DNA from 3 places in the Frankia casuarinae genome. Region 3 is predicted to be linked to each of the others. Evidence: predicted binding sites of a transcription regulator. Region 3 holds the regulator's gene; each other region holds the start of a gene.
What was found. Region 3 encodes LexA, which represses DNA repair genes until DNA is damaged. Its sites were predicted from a motif close to CGAACNNNNGTTCG; they were not measured.

Region 1: the regulator LexA is predicted to act here: its motif matches at 1,499-1,512, upstream of ruvC (crossover junction endodeoxyribonuclease RuvC).
Region 2: the regulator LexA is predicted to act here: its motif matches at 3,144-3,157, upstream of pcrA (DNA helicase PcrA).

Annotation. Positions count from the first base shown of each region.
Region 1 is NC_007777.1:1,642,404-1,649,692, forward strand. Features, by position in the region: gene pdxS (pyridoxal 5'-phosphate synthase lyase subunit PdxS) at 1-60, shown strand, start outside; gene pdxT (pyridoxal 5'-phosphate synthase glutaminase subunit PdxT) at 57-656, shown strand; gene FRANCCI3_RS06870 (YebC/PmpR family DNA-binding transcriptional regulator) at 679-1,434, shown strand; gene ruvC (crossover junction endodeoxyribonuclease RuvC) at 1,538-2,056, shown strand; gene ruvA (Holliday junction branch migration protein RuvA) at 2,053-2,796, shown strand; gene ruvB (Holliday junction branch migration DNA helicase RuvB) at 2,927-3,973, shown strand; gene yajC (preprotein translocase subunit YajC) at 4,159-4,626, shown strand; gene secD (protein translocase subunit SecD) at 4,774-6,597, shown strand; gene secF (protein translocase subunit SecF) at 6,599-7,289, shown strand, end outside.
Region 2 is NC_007777.1:734,389-741,677, forward strand. Features, by position in the region: gene guaA (glutamine-hydrolyzing GMP synthase) at 1-1,410, shown strand, start outside; gene FRANCCI3_RS03245 (threonine ammonia-lyase) at 1,643-2,797, shown strand; gene pcrA (DNA helicase PcrA) at 3,165-5,681, shown strand; partial or broken gene FRANCCI3_RS28505 (esterase/lipase family protein) at 5,970-6,536, opposite strand; gene FRANCCI3_RS03260 (carboxyl transferase domain-containing protein) at 6,699-7,289, opposite strand, start outside.
Region 3 is NC_007777.1:4,189,331-4,196,619, forward strand. Features, by position in the region: gene FRANCCI3_RS17700 (vitamin B12-dependent ribonucleotide reductase) at 1-3,020, opposite strand, end outside; gene nrdR (transcriptional regulator NrdR) at 3,345-3,890, opposite strand; gene FRANCCI3_RS17710 (LysM peptidoglycan-binding domain-containing protein) at 4,220-4,594, opposite strand; gene lexA (transcriptional repressor LexA) at 4,899-5,669, shown strand; gene hflX (GTPase HflX) at 5,735-7,195, opposite strand.

The DNA.
Region 1 (7,289 bases), 2.5 Mb from region 3:
GTAGGCATCAACGTCACCGAGCTTCCCCCGGAAGCCCGCTACGCCGACCGCGGCTGGTGAGTGGCCCGCGGATCGGCATCCTCGCGTTGCAGGGGGATGTGCGCGAGCACGCCCGGGCGCTCACCGAGGCCGGCGCGCGGCCGGTGGCGGTGCGCCACGCGGTGGAGCTCGCCGAGGTCGACGGGCTCGTCCTGCCCGGAGGTGAATCCACCACGATCGGCCGGTTGCTGCGCGTGTTCGAGCTGTTGGAGCCGTTGCGGGCGGCGGTGGCCGCGGGGTTGCCCGTGTTCGGTTCATGTGCTGGCATGATCCTGCTTGCGCGGGACGTCGTGGGCGGTCGGCCGGATCAACCACTGATCGGCGGACTGGACATCGTCGTCCGGCGTAACGCCTTCGGCCGGCAGGTGGACTCGTTCGAGGCACACCTCGAGGTCGTCGGGGTGGCGGGGCCACCTGTGCACGCGGTCTTCATCCGGGCACCATGGGTAGAAAAGGCAGGAGACGCGGTCGAGGTCCTGGCCCGTGTCGCCGAGGCGCCGGTGACGGTCCGCCAAGGACCGCTGCTGGCCACCGCGTTCCATCCGGAGCTGACCGGTGATGCCCGGGTGCACCGGCTATTCGTCGACAGCGTCCGATCGTCCGGGTCCGGTCGATGATCGGGCGCAAGAGAGGCAGGTCATGAGCGGCCACTCCAAGTGGGCGACCACCAAGCACAAGAAGGCGGTCATCGATGCCCGCCGGGGCAAGCTGTTCGCCAAACTGATCAAGACGGTCGAGGTGGCGGCCAAGACGGGCGGCGGAGACCCCGCGGGCAACCCGACGCTCGCCGACGCCATCGCCAAGGCGAAGTCGCAGTCCGTGCCGAACGACAACATCGAACGGGCCGTCAAGCGGGGTTCCGGCGAGCTCGCCGGTGGGGTGAACTACGAGGACATCACCTATGAGGCGTACGGCCCGGGCGGGGTGGCGATCCTCGTGGAGTGCCTGACCGACAACCGTAACCGGGCGGCGTCGGATGTCCGGGTGGCGATCACCCGTAACGGCGGCACGGTGGCCGACCCGGGGTCGGTGTCGTACCTGTTCAACCGCAAGGGTGTCGTGCTTATCGAGAAGACCGCCGGCCTCACCGAGGACGACGTACTGCTCGCTGTGCTCGACGCCGGCGCGGAGGAGGTCAACGACGTCGGGGAGGCCTTCGAGGTGGTCTCCGAGGCGACCGATCTGCACGCCGTGCGGGTGGCCGCCACCGATGCCGGCCTGGCGGTCACCTCCGCGGACATCTCCTGGCTGCCGAGTGTGAGCGTGTCGCTGGAGGCCGAACCCGCCGCCAAGGTCCTCAAGCTCATCGAGGCGGTCGAGGATCTCGATGACGTCCAGAACGTCTGGTTCAATGCCGACATCTCCGATGACGTGATGGAGCTCGTCGGCAGCTGATCGTCCTCTCGGGCGATCTGTTGGGCGTGTCGTGGATGTCCGGTTGTGCCGCCGCCCCTAGAATCGAACGAATGTTCTTGTGAACGTGCGGTCGGGAGGGTGGATGCGGGTGCTGGGGGTCGATCCGGGGCTGACCCGGTGTGGCCTGGGGGTCGTCGACGGTGGCCTCGGCATCCGGGCCCACCTGGTCGAGGTGGGGGTGGTGCGCACCCCCGCCACCGCCGAGGTCGCCGAACGGTTGTGCGCCGTGTCCGATGGCATCGACGCCTGGCTCGATCGCACCCGCCCGGAGGCGGTCGCGGTCGAGAAGGTCTTCAGCCAGGCGAACATGCGTACCGTGATGGGCACCGCGCAGGCCGGGGCGGTCGCCATCGTGCTGGCCGCCCGGCGAGGCCTGCCGGTGGGTCTCTACACGCCCAGTGAGGTGAAGGCCGCGGTGACCGGCAGCGGCCGGGCGGACAAAGCGCAGGTCAGTTTTATGATCACCAGATTGCTCGGGCTGACCGAGGCGCCACGCCCGGCCGACGCGGCGGACGCCCTCGCGTTGGCGCTCTGCCACCTGTGGCGTGGGCCGGCGCTGGCCCGGTTCCGTTCCGCCGCGCCGGGCGGACCCACCCGATGATCGCGTCGTTGGCCGGCACGGTCACCGCGCTGACCCCGCTGTCCGCCGTCATCGAGGTCGGCGGGGTGGGCCTGCTCGTCCACTGCTCGCCGTCGACGCTGTCGCGGCTGCGGGTGGGGGAGTCCGCCTCCCTCGCCACCACCCTGATCGTGCGCGAGACCGAGCTGACCCTCTACGGCTTCGCCGACGCCGATGCGCGCGACGTCTTCGAGATCCTGCAGAGCGCGGCCGGGGTCGGGCCCAAGCTCGCCCAGGCCGTGCTCGGGGTGCACGATCCCGACACGGTGCGCCGCGCCGTCGCCGAGGAGGATCTCGCGGTGCTGACGAAGGTCCCCGGTATCGGGCGCAAGGGCGCGCAGCGCATCGTCCTGGACCTGCGGGACCGGCTCGGTCCGCCGGGTGACGGTGCGCCGCTGCCCGGCCCGCGCCTGACGTCGGGACCGGAACCGATGCCGGCCGATGCCGTCGGGGTCGCGGCGACCGTGCGGGAGGCGCTGGTGGGCCTGGGCTACTCGGGTCGTGAGGCCGACGCCGCCGTGTCCCGGGCGCTCGTGGTCCTGGCCGCGCCCGTCGGCGAGGGCGCCGCAGCCGGTGGCGAGCAGGCCGCCCCGGGCAAGGGAGACGTCCCGGGAAAGGAAGGCGCCCCGGGTTCCCGGGCCGGGGCCGACTCGGGAACCGGCGGCGCTCCGCCCGACACCGCGACCCTGCTGCGCGCGAGTCTTGCCGTGCTACGCAGGTGAGGGCCGTTATGACGCCGCCATGCGGCGCGCGACCGCGTCGGGCGGTGGTCAGCCGGGGCGGTGGTCAGCCGGGGCGGCGGTCGGTCGGAGCGGGGGTACGTCGAGGGGCGGGGGTACGCGGAGGTGGGACATGAGTGACGACGGCCTGGTGTCCGCCGCGGCGAGTCCCGAGGAGCGCGCCTTCGAGGCCGGGCTGCGTCCGCGCACCCTGGCCGAGTTCGTCGGCCAGCGTAAGGTGCGCGAGCAGCTCACAATCATGCTCGAGGGGGCGCGGGCGCGTGGTCGCCCGCCGGACCACGTCCTGCTGTCGGGCCCGCCCGGTCTGGGCAAGACCAGCCTTGCGATGATCATGGCGCAGGAGCTCGAGGTTCCGTTGCGGATGACCAGTGGGCCGGCGATCGAACGCGCCGGGGATCTCGTCGCGATCCTCACTGCCCTCTCCCCGGGAGAGGTCCTGTTCCTCGACGAGATTCACCGGATCGCCCGGCCAGCCGAGGAACTGCTCTACGCCGCGATGGAGGACTTCCGGGTTGACGTCATCCTGGGCAAGGGCCCGGGCGCGACCGCGATCCCCCTCGACGTGTCGCCATTCACGCTGGTCGGGGCTACCACCCGGTCGGGCCTGCTGACCGGCCCGCTGCGGGATCGGTTCGGGTTCACCGCCCATCTGGACTTCTACGACGCCGACGAGCTCGCCCGGGTGCTGACTCGCTCGGCCGGCCTGCTGGGGGTCACCCTCACCGCCGAGGGAGCCGCCGAGGTCGCTGGCCGGTCGCGTGGTACGCCCCGCATCGCCAACCGGTTGCTGCGCCGGGTGCGCGACTACGCGGAGGTGCGGGCCGACGGCGTGGTCACCCGCGAGATCGCCCAGGCGGCGCTGCGGATCTACGACGTCGACGGGCTCGGACTGGACCGTCTCGACCGGGCCGTGCTGGAGGCGCTGGTCACCCGGTTCGGCGGCGGTCCGGTCGGGCTCACCACGCTCGCCGTGTCGGTCGGGGAGGAACCGGAGACGGTGGAGGACGTGGCCGAGCCGTTCCTGCTGCGTGCCGGCCTGCTGATCCGTACCGCCCGGGGCCGGATGGCCACTCCCGCCGCCTTCGAGCACCTCGGTCTGGACCCCGTCACCGATCCGCTCGGTCGTACCCAGGTCTCGCTGTTCACCGAGGGAGAATGACTGTGAGAGGGTCGGTCGGCCGGGGAGTAGTCACTGAAGGTGATTACTCCGTCCGGGATGAGTCGTCCCCGTAGCATCGGCCATTCCGGCCGGAGGAGGTCCTGTGTGCCGGGCACAACCGCCCTGCCCACCACAGGCATCCGATCGATACGTACGATCGCCGCAACACATCAGGAGGGCAGGACGTGCACGTACTCGTGGCAGCTTCGGTGGCGGCCGGCAAGGACGGGGGCAGTTCGATCAGCGGGCTTCTGTTCCCGCTGATCCTCATCCTGGTGATCGTCTACTTCTTCTCGATGCAGCGGCGCCGCGCCAAGGCGCAACAGCAGCAGATATCGCGGATCGTTCCCGGTACCCTGGTGATGACCACCGCTGGTCTCTACGCCACGGTCGTCGAGATGGAGGACGGCGACCTCCTGCTGGAGGTTGCGCCCGATGTCGTCTGCCGCTTCTCGCGCAGCGCGGTCGCTCGGGTGATCAGTACGCCCGGCGGAGCCGGGGACGGCGGGGAGTCCTCCGGGGAACCCCGGTCACACGACGACGGTTCCGACGGCCCCGGTGGCGCCGAGGCGTCGCATCCCGGCGGTGGCCTCCCCGGTGGGGACGGCGGCACGGGCGGTGAAACGACACACCCGCCCCGCAAGGAGCTGTGATCGCCGGTCACCTGACCGAGCACTACCGTTCGGGGAGCGGAACGCACCCTCGGTGACATTCGTTCGGATACTTTGGGCACCGCCGGTCCGGGCAGCGGCGAGACGAACGAGCGCCGGCACACCGGCGCGTGAGGAAGGGACTCGCAGGTGGCACGCGGCTCGGCACGGGTACCCAGGGGGATCTCCGTCTGGACCCGGCTGGGGATCCTCGGCGGTCTGATCGTCGTCCTCTACGGCCTCATGGCCGCTACCGGAAACTGGAAGCCCCGGCTCGGGCTCGACCTGCAGGGCGGGACGAGCGTCATCCTCACGCCTCGTGCCACGCAGGGAAACAACGTCGACAGTGGTGCCGTCAACCAGGCCGTCGACATCATCCGGCAGCGCGTTGACGGCTTGGGCGTCGCCGAGTCCGAGGTTCATCGTACCGGCAACCAGATCGAGATCTCGGTGCCCGGCCGCGGCCGCAACGACGTCGTGGATCTGGTCGGGCAGACCGCTGAACTGCGTTTCCGTGAGGTCGCCACGTCCGGCCAGGCCACCCCGGTGCCCACCCCCACTGGGGCGGCCTCCGCACCCACGCCGGGTGCGACGGGCCAGCCGGCCCCGACGGCCGGCCAGAGCACGCCGAGCATCGCGCCGTCATCCCCGGCACCCGCCGCGTCGAACAAACCGGCCGCGCTCGGTGACGGCACGGGCCGCGGCCTGATCGCCCAGCCGGTGTCGCTGACCGCCGCGGGCACACCCGCGGTGGGCGCGGCCTCGGCTTCTCCGGTGGCCTCGGCTTCTCCGGCCCCGGCCCCCGCGCCGGCGGCGACCGGGTCGACCGGGTCGACCGGGGACAGCCCGCCTGCCGACGTGTTCGCTCGCTACGAGTCGCTGACGTGCGCAGCGGCCGACGTCCGCAAAGCCTCGGTCAGCACCGACCGCCCGCAGGACTGGACCGCCGCCTGTGACCGGACCGGGACGACGAAGTACCTGCTCAAGCCGGCCACGGTGGTCGGGACGGATGTGAAGACCGCCTCCGCGGGCCTGCAGGGCGGCGGCGGGACCACGGGCATCACCACCGGGCAGTGGGTCGTGAACGTCGAGTTCACCGGTCCGGGCCAGAACAAGTTCACCAAGCTGACCGAGAGCACGATCGGCAAGCAGGTTGCGATCGTGCTCGACGGGGTGGTGCAGTCCGCGCCGCAGACCAACGAGCGCATCCCCGGATCGGCCCAGATCTCCGGCGGCTTCAGCCAGTCCGACGCCGAGGACCTCGCCAACGTGCTGCGCTACGGTGCCCTTCCCCTGGCCTTCGAGCGCTCCCAGGCCGAGTCCATCTCGCCGACCCTCGGTCGTGACTCGCTGCACGGCGGACTGCTCGCCGGCGCCATCGGACTCGTTCTCGTCATCGCCTACTCCTTCCTGTACTACCGGGCGCTGGGCATGGTCGTGATCATCTCCCTCGCCGTCAGCGGTCTGCTGATCTACGCCTCGGTGGTGCTGCTCGGCGTGGCGATCGGGTTCACGCTGACCCTGGCCGGCATCGCCGGCCTGATCGTGTCGATCGGTGTCACGGCGGACTCGTTCGTGGTCTACTTCGAACGGATCAAAGACGAGGTCCGGGCCGGTCGCACGGTCCGGGCGGCCACGGATCGTGCCTGGCCCGCCGCGCGGCGCACGATGCTCTCCGCGGACACGGTTTCCTTCCTGGCCGCCGCGGTCCTCTACATCCTGTCGATCGGCTCGGTGCGCGGCTTCGCCTTTACGCTCGGGCTGTCGACGTTGAGCGATGTCGTGATCATGTTTATCTTCACCCGGCCGTTGGTGACGTTGCTGGTGCGGCGCAGACTGTTCTCGGTCAGCCGGTACTCGGGCCTGAGTCCGAAGACCCTCGGCGGGCGTGGCGGTGGCGTGGCGCCGGCCGCTTCCACCCGGGCGCGACTGGCCAAGCGGCCGGCGCCGGCCGGGCAGAGGCGGGAGAGCTGAGATGGCACTGGTCGGGCGGATCTACCGCAGCGACTTCAACGTCGACTTCGTCGGCCGGCGCAAGGCCTGGTATGCCGTCTCCGGCGTCGTGGTCGCCGTCTGCATCATCAGCATGATCTTCCGTGGCTTCACCTTCGGTATCGAGTTCTCCGGTGGCGCGGTCTTCCAGCTACCCAGCGGTGGCGGTACCGTCGCGCAGGTCGAGGACACGCTGTCCGGCATCGGGCTCGACCCGGCGGACAGTGTGGTCCAGCAACTGGAGACCTCCCACCAGTTCCGGATCCAGACGCCGACCCTCTCCGACGCCCAGACCCGTGAGCTGACCGGCGCGTTGGCCAAGCGCTTCTCGGTGTCGAACCCGGACCGCGACATCGCCGTGTCGACCGTCGGCTCGTCCTGGGGATCGACGATCACGAACAAGGCCCTCCAGGGCCTGGCCGTCTTCCTCGTGCTCGTCGTGATCTACCTCTCGGTACGGTTCGAGTGGAGGATGGCGCTCGCGGCGATGGCCGCTCTTGTTCACGACCTCGTCGTCACCATGGGTGTCTACTCGCTGGTAGGTTTCGAGGTGACGCCGTCGACGGTCATCGCCGTGCTGACGATCCTCGGATTCTCCCTGTACGACACGGTGGTGGTGTTCGACCGGGTGCGGGAGAACACCGCGGGCATGGGCACGTCGACGCGGCGGACCT
Region 2 (7,289 bases), 2.0 Mb from region 3:
ATCCTTTCTGGCGGCCCGAAGTCCGTCTACTCGCCTGGCGCGCCCCGGGTCGATCCTGCGTTGTTCGCTACCGGAGTGCCTATTCTCGGTATCTGCTATGGCCATCAGGTCATGGCTCAGGCGCTTGACGGCGCCGTCGCGCGCACGGGAACCGCCGAGTACGGAGCAACTCGTCTGTCGGTGTCGGATCCCGGGGTTCTCTTCGACGGTCTGCCCGTTGTCCAGCAGGTCTGGATGTCGCACGGCGACTCGGTGACCGCCGCGCCGCCCGGCTTCCGGGTAACGGCTTCCACGCCGTCGGCCCCGGTCGCCGCCTTCGAGGACCCCGCGCGTCGTCTCTATGGCGTGCAGTTCCACCCGGAGGTGGTCCACAGCGAGCGAGGCATGGACGTGCTGCGGCACTTCCTGCTCGTGGGTGCGGGCTGCCGGCCCACCTGGACGATGATCAACATTGTCGACGAGGCTGTCGCGGCCGTCCGGGCCCAGGTCGGGACCGGACGGTTGATCTGCGGTCTGTCCGGCGGGGTGGACTCCGCGGTCGCTGCCGCGCTCGTGCACCGGGCGGTGGGAGACGCGCTCACCTGCGTCTTCGTCGATCATGGTTTGCTGCGGGCCGGCGAGGCGGAACAGGTCGAACGCGATTTCGTCGCGACTACCGGCGTGGATCTGGTCCATGTCAAGGCGGCCGACCGGTTCTCCGCCGCGCTGTCCGGAGTGACCGACCCGGAGCGGAAGAGGAAGATCATCGGTCGTGAGTTCATCCGGGTTTTCGAGGAGTCCGCCCGCGAACTGGAGGTCCGGGCGGAGGCGGAGGGCGCGACGATCGACTTTCTCGTGCAGGGGACATTGTATCCCGACGTGATCGAATCCGGCTCGCCGACGGCCGCGAAGATCAAGTCGCATCACAACGTCGGTGGACTGCCCGAGGACCTGCGGTTCGATCTGGTCGAGCCGCTTCGGACCCTGTTCAAGGACGAGGTCCGTCGGCTCGGCGAGGAGCTGGGGCTGCCCGAGGAGATCGTCTGGCGCCAGCCGTTCCCGGGCCCGGGCCTCGCCGTCCGCATCATCGGCGAGGTCACGCCCGAGCGGCTCGACGTGGTGCGGGCGGCCGACGCGGTGATCCGGGAGGAGATTCGCAAGGCCGGCCTGGACCGCGAGATCTGGCAGGTCTTCGCGGTGCTGCTCGCCGACGTGCGGTCGGTGGGCGTCCAGGGTGACGAGCGTACGTACGGCTTCCCGATCGTCCTGCGCGCGGTCACCAGCGAGGACGCGATGACCGCCGACTGGGCCCGGCTGCCCTACGGCCTGCTGGAACGCATCTCGAACCGGGTGGTCAACGAGGTGCCGCAGGTTAACCGGGTGGTGTACGACATCACCTCCAAGCCTCCCGGCACGATCGAGTGGGAGTGACGATCCCGGATCGGAGCGCGTGCCCGTCGGACGACCCCCGCCGACGGGCACGTTTGACGTCTGGGCGGGACCGGAGCACCCTGGATGATGTGACCCCGCACGAGATGGCCATTACCTAGGCGCGCGACCGATCATCGGGTCCGCGCCTCGCCCTTCCGCCTTGTCCTGGCGGGGGGCTTTTTTATTGCCGCGGTCATGGTGAGGTGGCCGCTCAGCCGCCGGGAGATGCTCCATGACCGCAGCAGCCGCAGACGACCGATCGGTAGCCCCGGACGCCGAACTCTGGGCGTCGGACATCCGCGCCGCGGCCCGCGTCCTTGCCGGGGTGGCACGACGGACCAGGGTCGTGCGGGATCTCGGCCTGTCGGCGGCGGTCGGTGCGCCCGTCTGGCTCAAGTGTGAGCACGAGCAGCACACCGGTTCGTTCAAGCTTCGGGGCGCCTACCACCGGGTGGCCACCGCGGATCCGGCGACGCGGGCCCGGGGGGTGGTGGCGGCCAGTGCCGGTAACCACGCCCAGGGAGTGGCCTTCGCGGCCGCGGCCTTCGGCGTCGAGGCGACCATCTTCGTGCCGGTAGGGGCCAATCCGGTCAAAGTGGCGCGGACGCGCCGGTGGGGCGCCCGGGTCGAGAAGATACCCGGGGGGGTGGAAGCGGCGCTCGCTGCGGCCGCCACCTTCGCCGCCCGGGGAGACCGGCTGCTGGTCCACCCGTTCGATGACCCGACGGTAGTGGCCGGGCAGGGCACGATCGGCTTGGAGTTGCTCGATCAGGTGCCCGATCTCGGCACCGTTCTGGTCGGGGTGGGCGGCGGAGGGCTGATCGGCGGGCTGGCCGCGGCGGTGCGGTCCCGGCGCCCCGATGTGCGAGTGGTCGGAGTGCAGTCCGTGCTGTCGTCGGCGTTTGCCGCGTCGCTGCGGGCTGGCCGGCGGCTCACGGTGCCCCCCGGTGGGGCTGCGACGCCCGGTGCCGGAACGACGCCCGGTGCCGGAACACTGCGGGGAGTCGGGACGATTCCGGGCAGCCGGACGTCCGAACAGCCGACGGCGCCACGTTCGTCACGGGTGGTCCCGGCGTCGACCACGATCGCCGACGGTATGGCGGTGAACGCTCCGGGGGTCCTGACCTTCGCCCTTGCCGCACGCCTGGTGGACGAGATCGTCACGGTCGATGAGGCGGCGTTCTGGGAGGCGATGGTGTTGCTGCACCGGGCCGGCCACCAGGTGGAACCGGCCGGCGCCGCGGGGGTCGCGGCCTTGTTGCGTCGAAGTGATCTCGCGCAGGGCCCGACGGTGGCAATCCTGTCGGGTGGCAACATCGACCCGGGGGTGGCCAGCAGGGTGAAGGCGCTCGCGGCCATCCCGCCGAGCGCGTCGAGTACCGCGTGACTACGCGACTACGTGACTACGCGACTATGTGACTACGTGGCCGCGTGGCCACGTGGCGTGGCCGCTTGGCCGCGGGGCCGCCTGACCGCCGGTGGGCCGGGCGTTGACGCGGACCACGGCCATCGACGACCCGCCCTCGCGCGCGGGGCGGGGCGGGAACGACGGACAATAGGCTGGTCAGCACGCGGGTCGACGACCACTGGGCGTGGACGTGTGATGGTCATGCGGTGGCATGGACGCGCGAGGACCGCGGCCGGGTGGGGCCGTCGGTGCATCTCGCGGACCACACCGCGGACCGGGCCGTTGGGTGCGATCCGGGCATGCCGCGGTCCGACCTGCCCGACGTCGAACGTACGATCGGAGTCCCATGAGCGGCTTTTTCGGCGATTCCCACGGCGGCGGATCCGGCATCGCCGGGTCGGTCGGGACGGATGTCCACGGCGGTGCGCACGTGCCCTACGACCTGTTCGGCCCGGCGGTGCTGGCGCCGCCGGTGGGCGGGGACGAGCCCGGTGGCTTCTCCTCGCCACGCCTGGATGCCGAGGGCCTGCTCGACGGGCTCAACCTGCAGCAGCGGGCGGCGGTGGTGCACATCGGGGCACCCCTGCTCGTCGTCGCGGGCGCGGGGTCCGGCAAGACGCGGGTGCTGACCCACCGTATCGCGTACCTGCTGGCGGCCCGGGGGGTCCGGCCGGGGGAGATGCTGGCGATCACGTTCACCAACAAGGCTGCCAACGAGATGCGCGAACGGGTCTCGGCGCTGGTCGGTCCCCGGGCGCGGGCGATGTGGGTGAGCACCTTCCACTCGGCCTGCGTGCGCATCCTGAGGTCCGAGGCGAAGCGTCTCGGGTTCGGCTCGACCTTCTCCATCTACGACGCCGCCGACGCGCAGCGTTTGATCACTTTGGTCACCCGTGACCTTGATCTTGATCCCAAACGGCATCCCGCCCGAGGTCTGGCGGCGCAGATCAGCAACCTGAAGAACGAACTGATCGACTGGGAGGCCGCACGGGACCGGGCCACGAACCACCTCGAGCGGACCGTCGCCGAGGTCTACGCCGCTTATCAGCAGCGGCTGGCTCAGGCCAACGCCCTTGATTTCGACGATCTGATCATGATGACGGTGAACCTCCTCCAGTCGTTCCCCGACGTCGCCGAGCACTACCGGCGCCGATTCCGACATGTGCTCGTGGACGAGTACCAGGACACGAACCACGCGCAGTACGTCCTGGTGCGTGAACTCGTCGGCCAACCGGCGTACTTCGGTGGCGGGTCCGCGCCGGTGGAGCCGGCCGAGCCGGCAGCCGGGCCGGGTACCTGGGCCTCGGGCGCCGTCCCACCGGCGGAGCTGTGCGTGGTTGGCGACGCGGACCAGTCGATCTACGCCTTCCGTGGGGCGAACATCCGCAACATCGTGGAGTTCGAGGAGGATTTCCCGAACGCCGCAGTGATCCTGCTGGAACAGAACTACCGCTCCACCCAGACCATCCTCTCCGCCGCGAACGCGATGATCGCGCGTAACAACCAGCGCAAGGCCAAGCGACTGTGGTCGGACGCCGGTGACGGTGAGAAGATCGTCGGATTCGCCGCCGACAACGAGCACGACGAGGCGGCCTTTGTCGCCGAGGAGGTCGACCGGCTCTCGGACGCGAAGCTCGCGCGGCCCGCCGACGTCGCGGTGTTCTACCGGACCAACGCCCAGAGCCGGGTGTTCGAGGAGATCTTCGTCCGGGTCGGGCTGCCCTACCGGGTGGTCGGCGGGGTGCGGTTCTACGAGCGCAAGGAGATCCGTGATCTCCTTGCCTACCTGCGGGTCCTCGCCAATCCTAGCGACACGGTGAACCTGCGTCGCATCCTGAACGTGCCCCGGCGCGGGATCGGCGAGCGGGCCGAGGCGGCCCTGGCGGGCTTCGCTGATGTCGAGCGGATCGGGTTCGCGCAGGCACTGGAGCGTGTCGACGAGGTGCCGGGGATCGCCGCGCGCTCGGCGAAGGCGGTGCGCGAGTTCACCGCGCTGCTCGCCGAGCTACGCGCCGTAGCGGCCGACAACCCGGTGGCCGTGGTCGAGGGGGTGCTTGAACGCACCGGCTACCTGTCGGAACTCCTCGCCGAGGACACCGTCGAGTCCCAGGGCCGGGTGGAGAACCTGCAGGAACTGGTCGGAGTGGTCCAGGAGTTCGCCCGGCGGCTGCCCGAGGGTACGCTTGCGGAGTTCCTCGAGCAGGTCTCGCTCGTCGCCGACGCGGACCAGGTTCCGACCGACGACGGTTCCGATGGTGTGGTCACTCTCATGACGCTGCACAGCGCCAAGGGCCTCGAGTTCCCCGTCGTCTTCCTTACCGGTCTCGAGGACGGCGTCTTCCCGCACCTGCGGACCCTGGGAGATCCCACCCAGCTCGAGGAGGAGCGTCGGCTCGCCTATGTGGGTGTCACCCGGGCCCGGATCCGGCTCTACCTGACCCGCGCGGTGATGCGCAGCGCCTGGGGCCAACCGGCCTACAACCCGCCGTCGCGCTTCCTCGGCGAGGTGCCGGACACGCTGGTTGACTGGCGCCGGCTGGCCGATCCCCCGCCAGCGCCCGCGGGGACGTCCTGGGGCTCGTCTGGCGGGTTTGGGTCGGGCGCGACCGGCCGGGGCGCCGCCGGCGCCCCGGCGGCGCGTAAACCGCTACCGAACTCGCCGTTCTCGGGTCGCGCGCGGCCGGCCGCTCGGGCCGTCCTGGAGTTGCGTCAGGGCGACCGGGTGACGCATGACAGTTTCGGTCTCGGAGTTGTCGTCGCCACCGGCGGGGTCGGTGACTCCGCGGAGGCGACCATCGATTTCGGCGAGAACACCGGCACGAAGCGCCTGCTCCTGCGGTACGCCCCCGTCGAGAAGCTCTGACGGTCCCGAGAGTCCCGGCCGGTCCGCCGCCCCGGCGAGGCAGCTCGCGACCAGGTGGGCAACCTTGCCGCTGAACGCCAGGGAATGATGCCCGAGGCCCGGCACGGTGTAATTTTCGATGTCGAGATCGGGATGGTCGAGCGCCGCCTCGGCGGGCCGCACCACGCTGTCCAGCCCGGCGCCGATCGCGACGAACCGGGTCCGGCAGCCGGGGGCGGGTGCGGCGAGCTCGCGTAGGAGCGCCGATCCCGGCCGTAGCTGGGTGACGAGCCGGTACGGCACCGACCGGGGGACGAGCCCGGCGAGACGGGTGCCGGAATGAGGCGTCGCGAGAGTGATCAGCGTGTCCACGTACTGATCGCCCCCGAGTTGCTGCACGTAGTAGCGGGCCACCAGCCCGCCGAGTGAATGGGCGACGATGTGCACGCGCTGCCTGCCGCTGTCCGTCATCGCGGCGTGCACGGACGCGGCGAGTCGGAGCGCCGCTTCCTGCACCGTCGGCACGAGCAGCGGCAGCTCCACCGTGCGCACCCGGCGGAAACCGCGGCGGCGTAGCGACCGGCCCAACCGGGTGAACACGGACCGGTTGTCGATCAGGCCGTGGATCAGCAGGATCGGGGTGCCTGCCGCGTCGGGAGCGTTGACCAGCAGGCTGCGGTGCAGCGGGGAGAGCGCGCTCAGCGAGTAGGGCTCGTGCTCGCGCGGGCGCTGCCGGCGCAGCGCACTCGCCGGGTAGAGGGCGAGGTGGGTGGCGATCCAGGCCGCTTCCACGGCGAGCCCGCGGGCGTTCACCGGGGTCGTGCGCAGGCCGGTGAGGACCGACCGCCCTGGAGCGGCGATGTTGTCCGCGGCCACGGCCCGCCTCAGGCGGGCCGTGGCCGCGGACAACGATGGCAGTATCCACTCGCCGATGGCCCGCTCGCCTTCCCTCGCCGTACCATCCGTGCCGCCAGCCGTGGTGCTCGCCCCCCAGGTCGGCAGATATCCCGGTGGCCAAGTAAAGACCGGAGAAAGATGCTACAGACTGTTAGGTAGCCCTGTCGACCATCGAGCCTGCCGTCGGCGCAGCCGATCGTCCTGGTCCCCCCGGCTCAGGGATGCGAGCAGCGATGCGGCGTCGCGCGCCGTCTCGGCTGCGGTGGTGGCGGACAGGAGCCGATCGGCGAATCCCAGCGCGTTCAGGTCGGTCGGCCGTAGCCCGCAGACGTTTGCGGCCCGCTCGACCGGTATCCGAAGCGTGACGGCGGTGCCCTCCGGGGAGAGCGCGGTGAAGTAACTGTCCGGGGTCATGGCGACGACGTCGGTGACCGCCGCGGCGAGAGCCCCGCCAGAGCCGCCCTCACCCAACACGATCGACAGCGTCGGCGAGGGGCAGGCCAATACCGCGGCCATCGCATCCCCGATCGCCGCCGCGATGCCCGCGGCCTCGGCGTCCGCGTCGTTCGCCGCGCCGGGCGTGTCGACCAGGGTCACGAGACCGATCCCCAGCTTCCCCGCGAGCCGGGCGGCGCGGACCAACAACCGGTACCCGGCCGGCCCCGGGGCGTCGCCGCGACGGGCCCCGACAGCCACGACCACCGCACGCATCGGCCCTCCCCGCCCCGCAGG
Region 3 (7,289 bases):
GCGGCCAGCTCGGCGGCCTGCTTCGCCCCCTTGACGTCGGTCAGCGGCTGGCCGACCTTGCAGTTGTCCCGGTAGATGGCGAGGGCCTTCAGGCCCAGCCGCCACCCCTCCAGGTAGATCTGCTCGACCTCGGCGACCGTGGCGGTCGACGGCATGTTCACCGTCTTCGAGATCGCGCCGGAGAGGAACGGCTGTACCGCGGCCATCATGCGGACATGGCCCATCGGGGAGATCGCGCGCTCCCCGATGGCGCAGTCGAACACCTCGTAGTGCTCCGGACGCAGGCCGGGAGCGTCGATGACGTGCCCGTACTCGGCGATGTACTCGACGATCGCCTCGATGGTCTCCTCGGGGTAGCCGAGCGCCTGCAGGGCCGCCGGGACCGTCTGGTTCACGATCCTCATGCTGGCGCCGCCGACCAGCTTCTTCATCTTCACCAGGGCGAGGTCCGGCTCGATGCCGGTGGTGTCGCAGTCCATCGCCAGACCGATCGTGCCCGTCGGGGCGAGCAGGCTGGCCTGCGCGTTGCGCCATCCGTGCTTCTCGCCGACGGTCTGCGCCCGGGCCCATTCCCGGGACGCGACGGCGAGGATCCGGGAGTCCTCGGCGTGCACGCTGCGCACCGCGTCGTTCGCGGCGGCATGCTTGCGCATCACCCGCCGGTGCGCGTCCGCGTTGCGGGCGAAGCCGTCGTAGGCGCCGACGATCCCGGCGAGTTCGGCGGAGCGCCGGTAGGCGGTGGCCGTCATCAGCGAGGTGATCGATGCGGCCAGCGCCCGGCCGCCGTCCGAGTCGTAGGCCCGGGCGCTGGCCATCAGCAGGGCACCGAGGTTGGCGTAGCCGATGCCGAGCTGCCGGTAGGCCCGGCTGACCCTGGTGATCTCCGGCGTCGGGAAGTCGGCGAAGCAGATCGAGATGTCCATCGCGGTAATGATCAACTCGACCGCCGCGACGAACGCCTCGGCGTCGAAGCTGCGGTCCGGGCGCAGGAACTTCAGCAGGTTCAGCGAGGCCAGGTTGCAGCTGGAGTTGTCCAGGTGCACGTACTCGCTGCACGGGTTGGAGGCGCTGATCCGGCCGCTCTCGGGGCAGGTGTGCCAGTCGTTGATCGTTCCGTCGTACTGGATGCCGGGATCGGCGCAGGCCCACGCGGCCTCGGCGATCGTGTGGAACAGCCCGCGGGCGTCCACCGTCTCCAGGACACGGCCGTCGAGGCGGGCCCGCAGGTCGAAGCCGCCGCCGTCGACGACCGCCCGCATGAACTCGTCGGTCACCCGGACGGAGTTGTTGGCGTTCTGGTATTGCACGGAGGCGATGTCGCGCCCGCCGAGGTCCATGTCGAAGCCGGCGTCCCGCAACGCCCGGATCTTGTCTTCTTCCCGGGCCTTCGTCTCCACGAACTCGACGATGTCGGGATGATCGACGTCGAGCACGACCATCTTCGCCGCCCGCCGGGTCGCGCCACCGGACTTGATCGTACCCGCCGAGGCGTCGGCGCCGCGCATGAAGCTCACCGGCCCGGAGGCGGTGCCCCCGGAGGACAGCAGCTCCTTCGAGGACCGGATGCGGGACAGGTTGAGCCCGGCCCCGGAACCCCCCTTGAAGATCAGCCCCTCTTCCCGGTACCAGTTCAGGATCGACTCCATGGTGTCGTCCACGGAGAGGATGAAGCAGTTGTGCACACGGAGGCCGGCGGAGAGGTACTCGCCGCTGTCGGTCTGGATGTCGTAGACCGGCATCGGCCCGCGCGGCTCAATGCGCTCGATCTGCAACCGCTTCACCGGCTTCGCGGCCTGGCCGGGCTGATCGAACGACGCCTCCAGCTTCGCGGCCTTCACCGGATCGAGGAAGCCGATCTCGTCCGCGAACGTCCGCCGGTCACCGGCGTTCTGAATGCCCAGGCTCCAGAGGTCGTGGCGGTCGGGTCGCGGATCCGCCTCGCGGCGTACCCGCGCGAAGATGCCGAACCGGGCGAGCAAACCCTGCACCCCGCGAATGAGGCCCTCGCTGATCATGTCCAGCCCGATCAGCGTCGAGCGCTCCCGGCGGGACACGTAGCCATCGGCCTGGAACAGGCTGCGCAGATAAGCCGCGACAACGGGTAGCGGAGCATCATACAGCCGGGTCGGCACAGTCATCGCCTCGATGGTCAGCGAGGCGTTCGTACCGGCGTACCGACCAACAAAACCGTCCGCCTGCAGCCGGCCCGCGAGCGCCGCCTCGGCGATCTCCCGTGAAGTGATCTCACCCTCGCCCGGGGCGATGGTGCGATGCCACTCGAGGGTGTCCCCGGCCCGCAGCGCGCCGGCGGGGACGAAGGCCCCGGCACCCGCGGAGGTGCTCCGCCACACCAGATGATCGGCGGTGACGTCGAGCGCGTGACCGGCCCTCGTCCAGATCCGCAGGACGTCCTTGACGCCGTTGGACTTGGTCGCGATCACCTGGGTCAGACCGTGCGCGTCGAAGACCTTCATCCCCACCGCGTCCGTCTCCACCAAGGCGCCGATGGGAACCAGACCGGATGGCGTGCTGACGAGGGCGTCATAGGGCTGGCACGCCGAGACCTGCTGCGGCGCGGGGGTTCCCACGTTGAACCAGACCGGCGAGTTGAAGCTGAAGACCTGGTGGAGCAGCATCCAGGTCAGTTCGTGCTCGAAGATCTCGGCGTCGGTGTCCGAGGCGAAGTAGCCGTGCTCGCGGCCGGCCGCGCCGTAGGCGTGCACGACCCGATCGATCAACTGCCGCAGCGACCACTCCCGCCCCGGCGTGCCGGGCGCCCCACGGAAGTACTTGCTGGTAACGATGTTGGAGGCGTTCACCGACCAGAACTGCGGGAATTCCACTCCCCGCTGCTCGAAGTTGACCGAGCCGTCCCGCCAGTTGGTCATGACGACGTCCCGGGACTCCCAGGTGACCTCGTCGTACGGGTGGACGCCGGCGGTGGTACGTGACCGCTGGATCTTCAACCCACTCGCTTTCGCCGCTGACCTGCTCGGCTTCGTGCCGCGGCTGTCGGTCATGACGCTCCTCGTCTTCACTCGTCAGCTTCAACCTTCAACAATGTGTTGTGGGCATCCCCGCCCCAGGCCGCAGCCAGTGGACGTCGGGACGGTGCGGGGCCGGACCTCGACGCACGGCGGTGCCCGCGGGGACGAGCACGCGCACGGCAAACACACGCACGGCGAACGGCACCAGCCAGGTCGAGCCGGGCCGCATGCGTGCCGTCCGGGAGGTCCGCGGTCCTCGCACGGCCGCGACGCGGGATGTCACCCGTCGCCGGCGGGACCGGGCCGGCACGGCGAGCCAGGGCGATGTATGACGCTTTCGGTCGAGCGGTCCCGGCCCTACCTGCTATGCACCTGCTGGGTGCCGATCACCGGCGAGACATCGACGGCGCCACGCGGGACCGGTCGTGCTGGTCCATCCCGCGTGGTGGGAGGTCCGGCGGCCTCGGAGCGCAACGCGGCGATCGCGGACTCGAAGTCAGTCAACGACTCGAAGGCCAGGTACACCGAGGCGAAGCGGAGATAAGCCACCTCGTCGAGCTCACGGAGCGGACCGAGGATCGCCCGGCCGATCGCCTCCGCGGGCACCTCCGCCGACCCCGACGAGCGGACGGCGTCCTCTACCCGCTGCGCCAGAAGCGCGAGATCATCATCCCGCACCGGCCGGCCCTGGCAGGCCTTGCGGACACCGGCGATGACCTTGGCCCGGCTGAACGGCTCGGCCGCCCCACTGCGCTTGCGAACCTGAAGGGACGCCTCCTCCATCGTAGTGAACCGGCGACCGCAGGACAGGCAGGACCGCCTGCGGCGGATCGCCGAACCCTCCTCGGCCTCCCGACTGTCAACGACGCGACTGTCCGGATGCCGGCAGAACGGGCACCGCACGCGCTACGCCTCCTTCGCCCGCGCCGGAGCCGACCGCCCCGGACCGGGGATGAGGGACACCGTTGAGGACCCGGCATCCACGCCGGACAGACCACCTTGTGGATGGACCGCCAGCTCCCCGCGGAAGACCTGTGGAACAACCTGTGGATGACTTACACCCCGGTAAGCACCAGATGTTGTGTCCAAGGTAGCGCACGGCCCCAGAGATGAGGACAGCACCCCCGTATGGTCCGTGTGGTCCGCATCGCACGTGGCACCGCACGTGGACGAAAGACGACGGTGCGCGAGAACCCTGCGCCGAGACACTCGTGGACCCGGGAAGCCGGGCGTCAGGGAAGGAGTAACGACTGGCCCGGGGCGATCAGTGGTGACCGCAGGTGGTTCAGCCGCATCAGCCGGTCCACCATGACCCGGGTGTCGGCGCTCTCGTCGAGCGCCACTGCCACCTCCCACAGCGTCTCCCCCGGCATGACCAGATGGTGCCGCGGCGCCTCCGCGGTATCCGGCCCGGCAATCGACACCCCAGGCATGATCATGATTGCTACCGCCACGACGACCGCCACGACGATCGATACCACCACCACCCGACCCCGCCGGGTCAGCCGGAGCGGCGGGGGTGCGGGCGGGCGACCCGGCGGCCGATGACCCACCCGGTCCCTGGCCATCGACAGGTCGACGACCCGCGCCCTGTGTGCGGATCCCACGGCACCCTCCCGTTCCGACGACACCGAACACCGAAGATCGAACCTTCGTTCGATCGAACGCGTGGTCGATTGTCGCATCGGGAACCGGAAACCGCCAGGGACACGCTCGAACAGACGTTTGAGATTCTGCGACCCGCCGGTTACCGTCGAGTCGGTCGGGTGTGAACCGGGCGGTTTCCCCCGGTCACGGACGGCGGCGAGTCGGTGGGTGACCGCTTCCGGAGCGGGACGGTCCGCCGTGCGGTCGCCGGCCGGCCGGTGGCCGCACGGCGGAAGAAAAACGCGACGAGGAGAGCGGTAAGCGATGACTAGCCAAGGCAGGGGTACGCGCCGGGGCGGAACCCGCGGCAACGTGCGAGCCTTTCCCGAAGGCCCCACGGACGCGGGCCTGACCCCCCGGCAGCGCAGGGTGCTGGAGGTCATCCGGGCCGCGGTGGAGCGGCGCGGATATCCGCCCAGCGTGCGGGAGATCGGTGAGGCGGTCGGCCTCACCAGCACCAGTAGTGTGGCTCACCAGCTCAAGGTGCTCGAGGAGAAGGGCTACCTGCGGCGGGACCCGAACCGCCCGAGAGCGATGGAGGTGCTGACCGTCGAGCACCCCCGGCAACGCGCGGATGTGGGCGCGGGCGCGACGACGGTGGCGGGCACGATTCCCATCGTCGGTGAGGCGGCGCCGGGCACCACCGAAGGAAGCAAGTCGGACGCGGCCTACGTGCCGGTGCTGGGCCGGATCGCCGCCGGTGGCCCGATCCTGGCCGAGCAGGCGGTCGAGGACGTCTTCCCGCTACCCAGGGAGATCGTCGGCGAGGGCACTCTGTTCCTGCTCCGGGTCGTCGGCGACTCGATGATCAACGCGGCGATCTGCGACGGTGACTGGGTGGTCGTCCGCCAGCAGCCGGTCGCGGACAACGGGGAGATCGTCGCCGCAATGATCGACGGGGAGGCGACGGTCAAGCGTCTGCGGGTTCGGGACGGCAAGATCTGGCTACATCCGGAGAACTCGGCCTTCGCCGACATCCCCGGTGAGGATGCGACCATCCTCGGCCGGATCGTGGCTGTGCTCCGCAGGGTTTGATGTGGATCGGCCGGCCGCCCGGCGGGCGGCCGGCCGGGTTGCCTCGCGTCTGATCGCTCCTGGGCTCAGGCCCGGTAGGCGTGCAGCTCCGCCGCGAGTCCCGAGGAAACCCGGGCGGACAGCCGGGTACCGGTCTCGGTGTGCTCCATCGTGAGCACCTCGCCGTTCGCGTGCACCCGGGAGACCAAGTCGCCCCGGGTGTAGGGCACGAGCACGCGCATCTCCACGTCGGGATGCGGCACCCGGGCACAGAGCGCGTCGACCAGCGCGGCCAGCCCCTCGCCCGTGCGTGCCGAGACGAACACGGCGTCCGGGGCGAGCTGGCGCAACCCCGCGACGACCGTCGGCTCCACGGCGTCCACCTTGTTGACGACGATCAGCTCGGGAACGCCGCCCGCGTCGATGTCGTTGAGAACCTCGCGCACGGCGGAGATCTGCGCGGCCGGCTCCGGCGATGATCCGTCCACAACGTGCAGGATGAGATCGGCATCGGCGACCTCTTCCAGCGTCGAGCGGAACGCCTCGACGATCTGATGCGGCAGATGCCGGACGAATCCGACGGTGTCGGTCAGGGTGAAGGCCCGGCCGTCCGGCAGGGTCGCCCGCCGCACGGTCGGATCAAGGGTGGCGAACAGCGCGTCCTCGACCAGGACACCCGCGCCGGTCAGCCGGTTGAGCAGCGACGACTTACCGGCGTTGGTGTAACCGGCGATCGCCACGCTGGGGACCTCACCCCGCCGCCGGGCGGAACGCTTGGTCTCCCGCACGGTCGTCATCGCGGCGAGCTCGCGGCGCAACCGCGCCATCCTGGCCCGCAGCCGCCGACGATCGGTCTCGATCTTCGTCTCACCGGGACCACGGGTACCGATGGGCGCCCGGCCGCCGCCACTGGCCGCGGCCCGCGACATCGACTCACCCCACCCACGCAGCCGGGGCAGCATGTACTGCAACTGCGCGAGCTCGACCTGGGCCTTGCCCTCGCGAGAGGTCGCGTGCTGGGCGAAGATGTCCAGGATGAGGGCCGTCCGGTCGATGACCTTTACTTTGACGACCTCCTCCAGCTGCCGCAGCTGACCCGGGGTGAGCTCGCCATCGCAGACCACCGTGTCCGCGCCGGTCGCCGCGACGACCTCGGCGAGCTCGCGGGCCTTGCCCGAACCGACGTAAGTCGCGGCATCCGGCCGGTCGCGACGCTGCACGAGCGCGTCGAGCACCACCGAACCGGCGGTCGTGGCGAGCGCCGCGAGCTCCGCCATGGAGCTCTCGGCCGACCGCGGGGAACCCGACGTCCATACGCCGATGAGGACGACACGCTCCAGCCGCAGCTGCCGGTACTCGACCTCGGTGACGTCGTCGAGCTCGGTGGCGAGACCGGGAACCCGCCGCAACGCGGCGCGATCCTCCAGGTCGAAACCGTCCCCAGAATCGTCGAAGAAGTTCGGCAGGTAAGACGAATCGGCTTCGGTCAGCTTGATGAGGGATCTGTCGAGAGTGGACGCATCGAAGGCGTCAGCAGGAAGTGTCATACCATCCGTTCTCAACGCGGCCCGCTACCGCACCATTCCGCGATCATTCCGTGCCGCTTGCTCCGGCCGGGCCCCACGACCCGGTGGCCCGAGG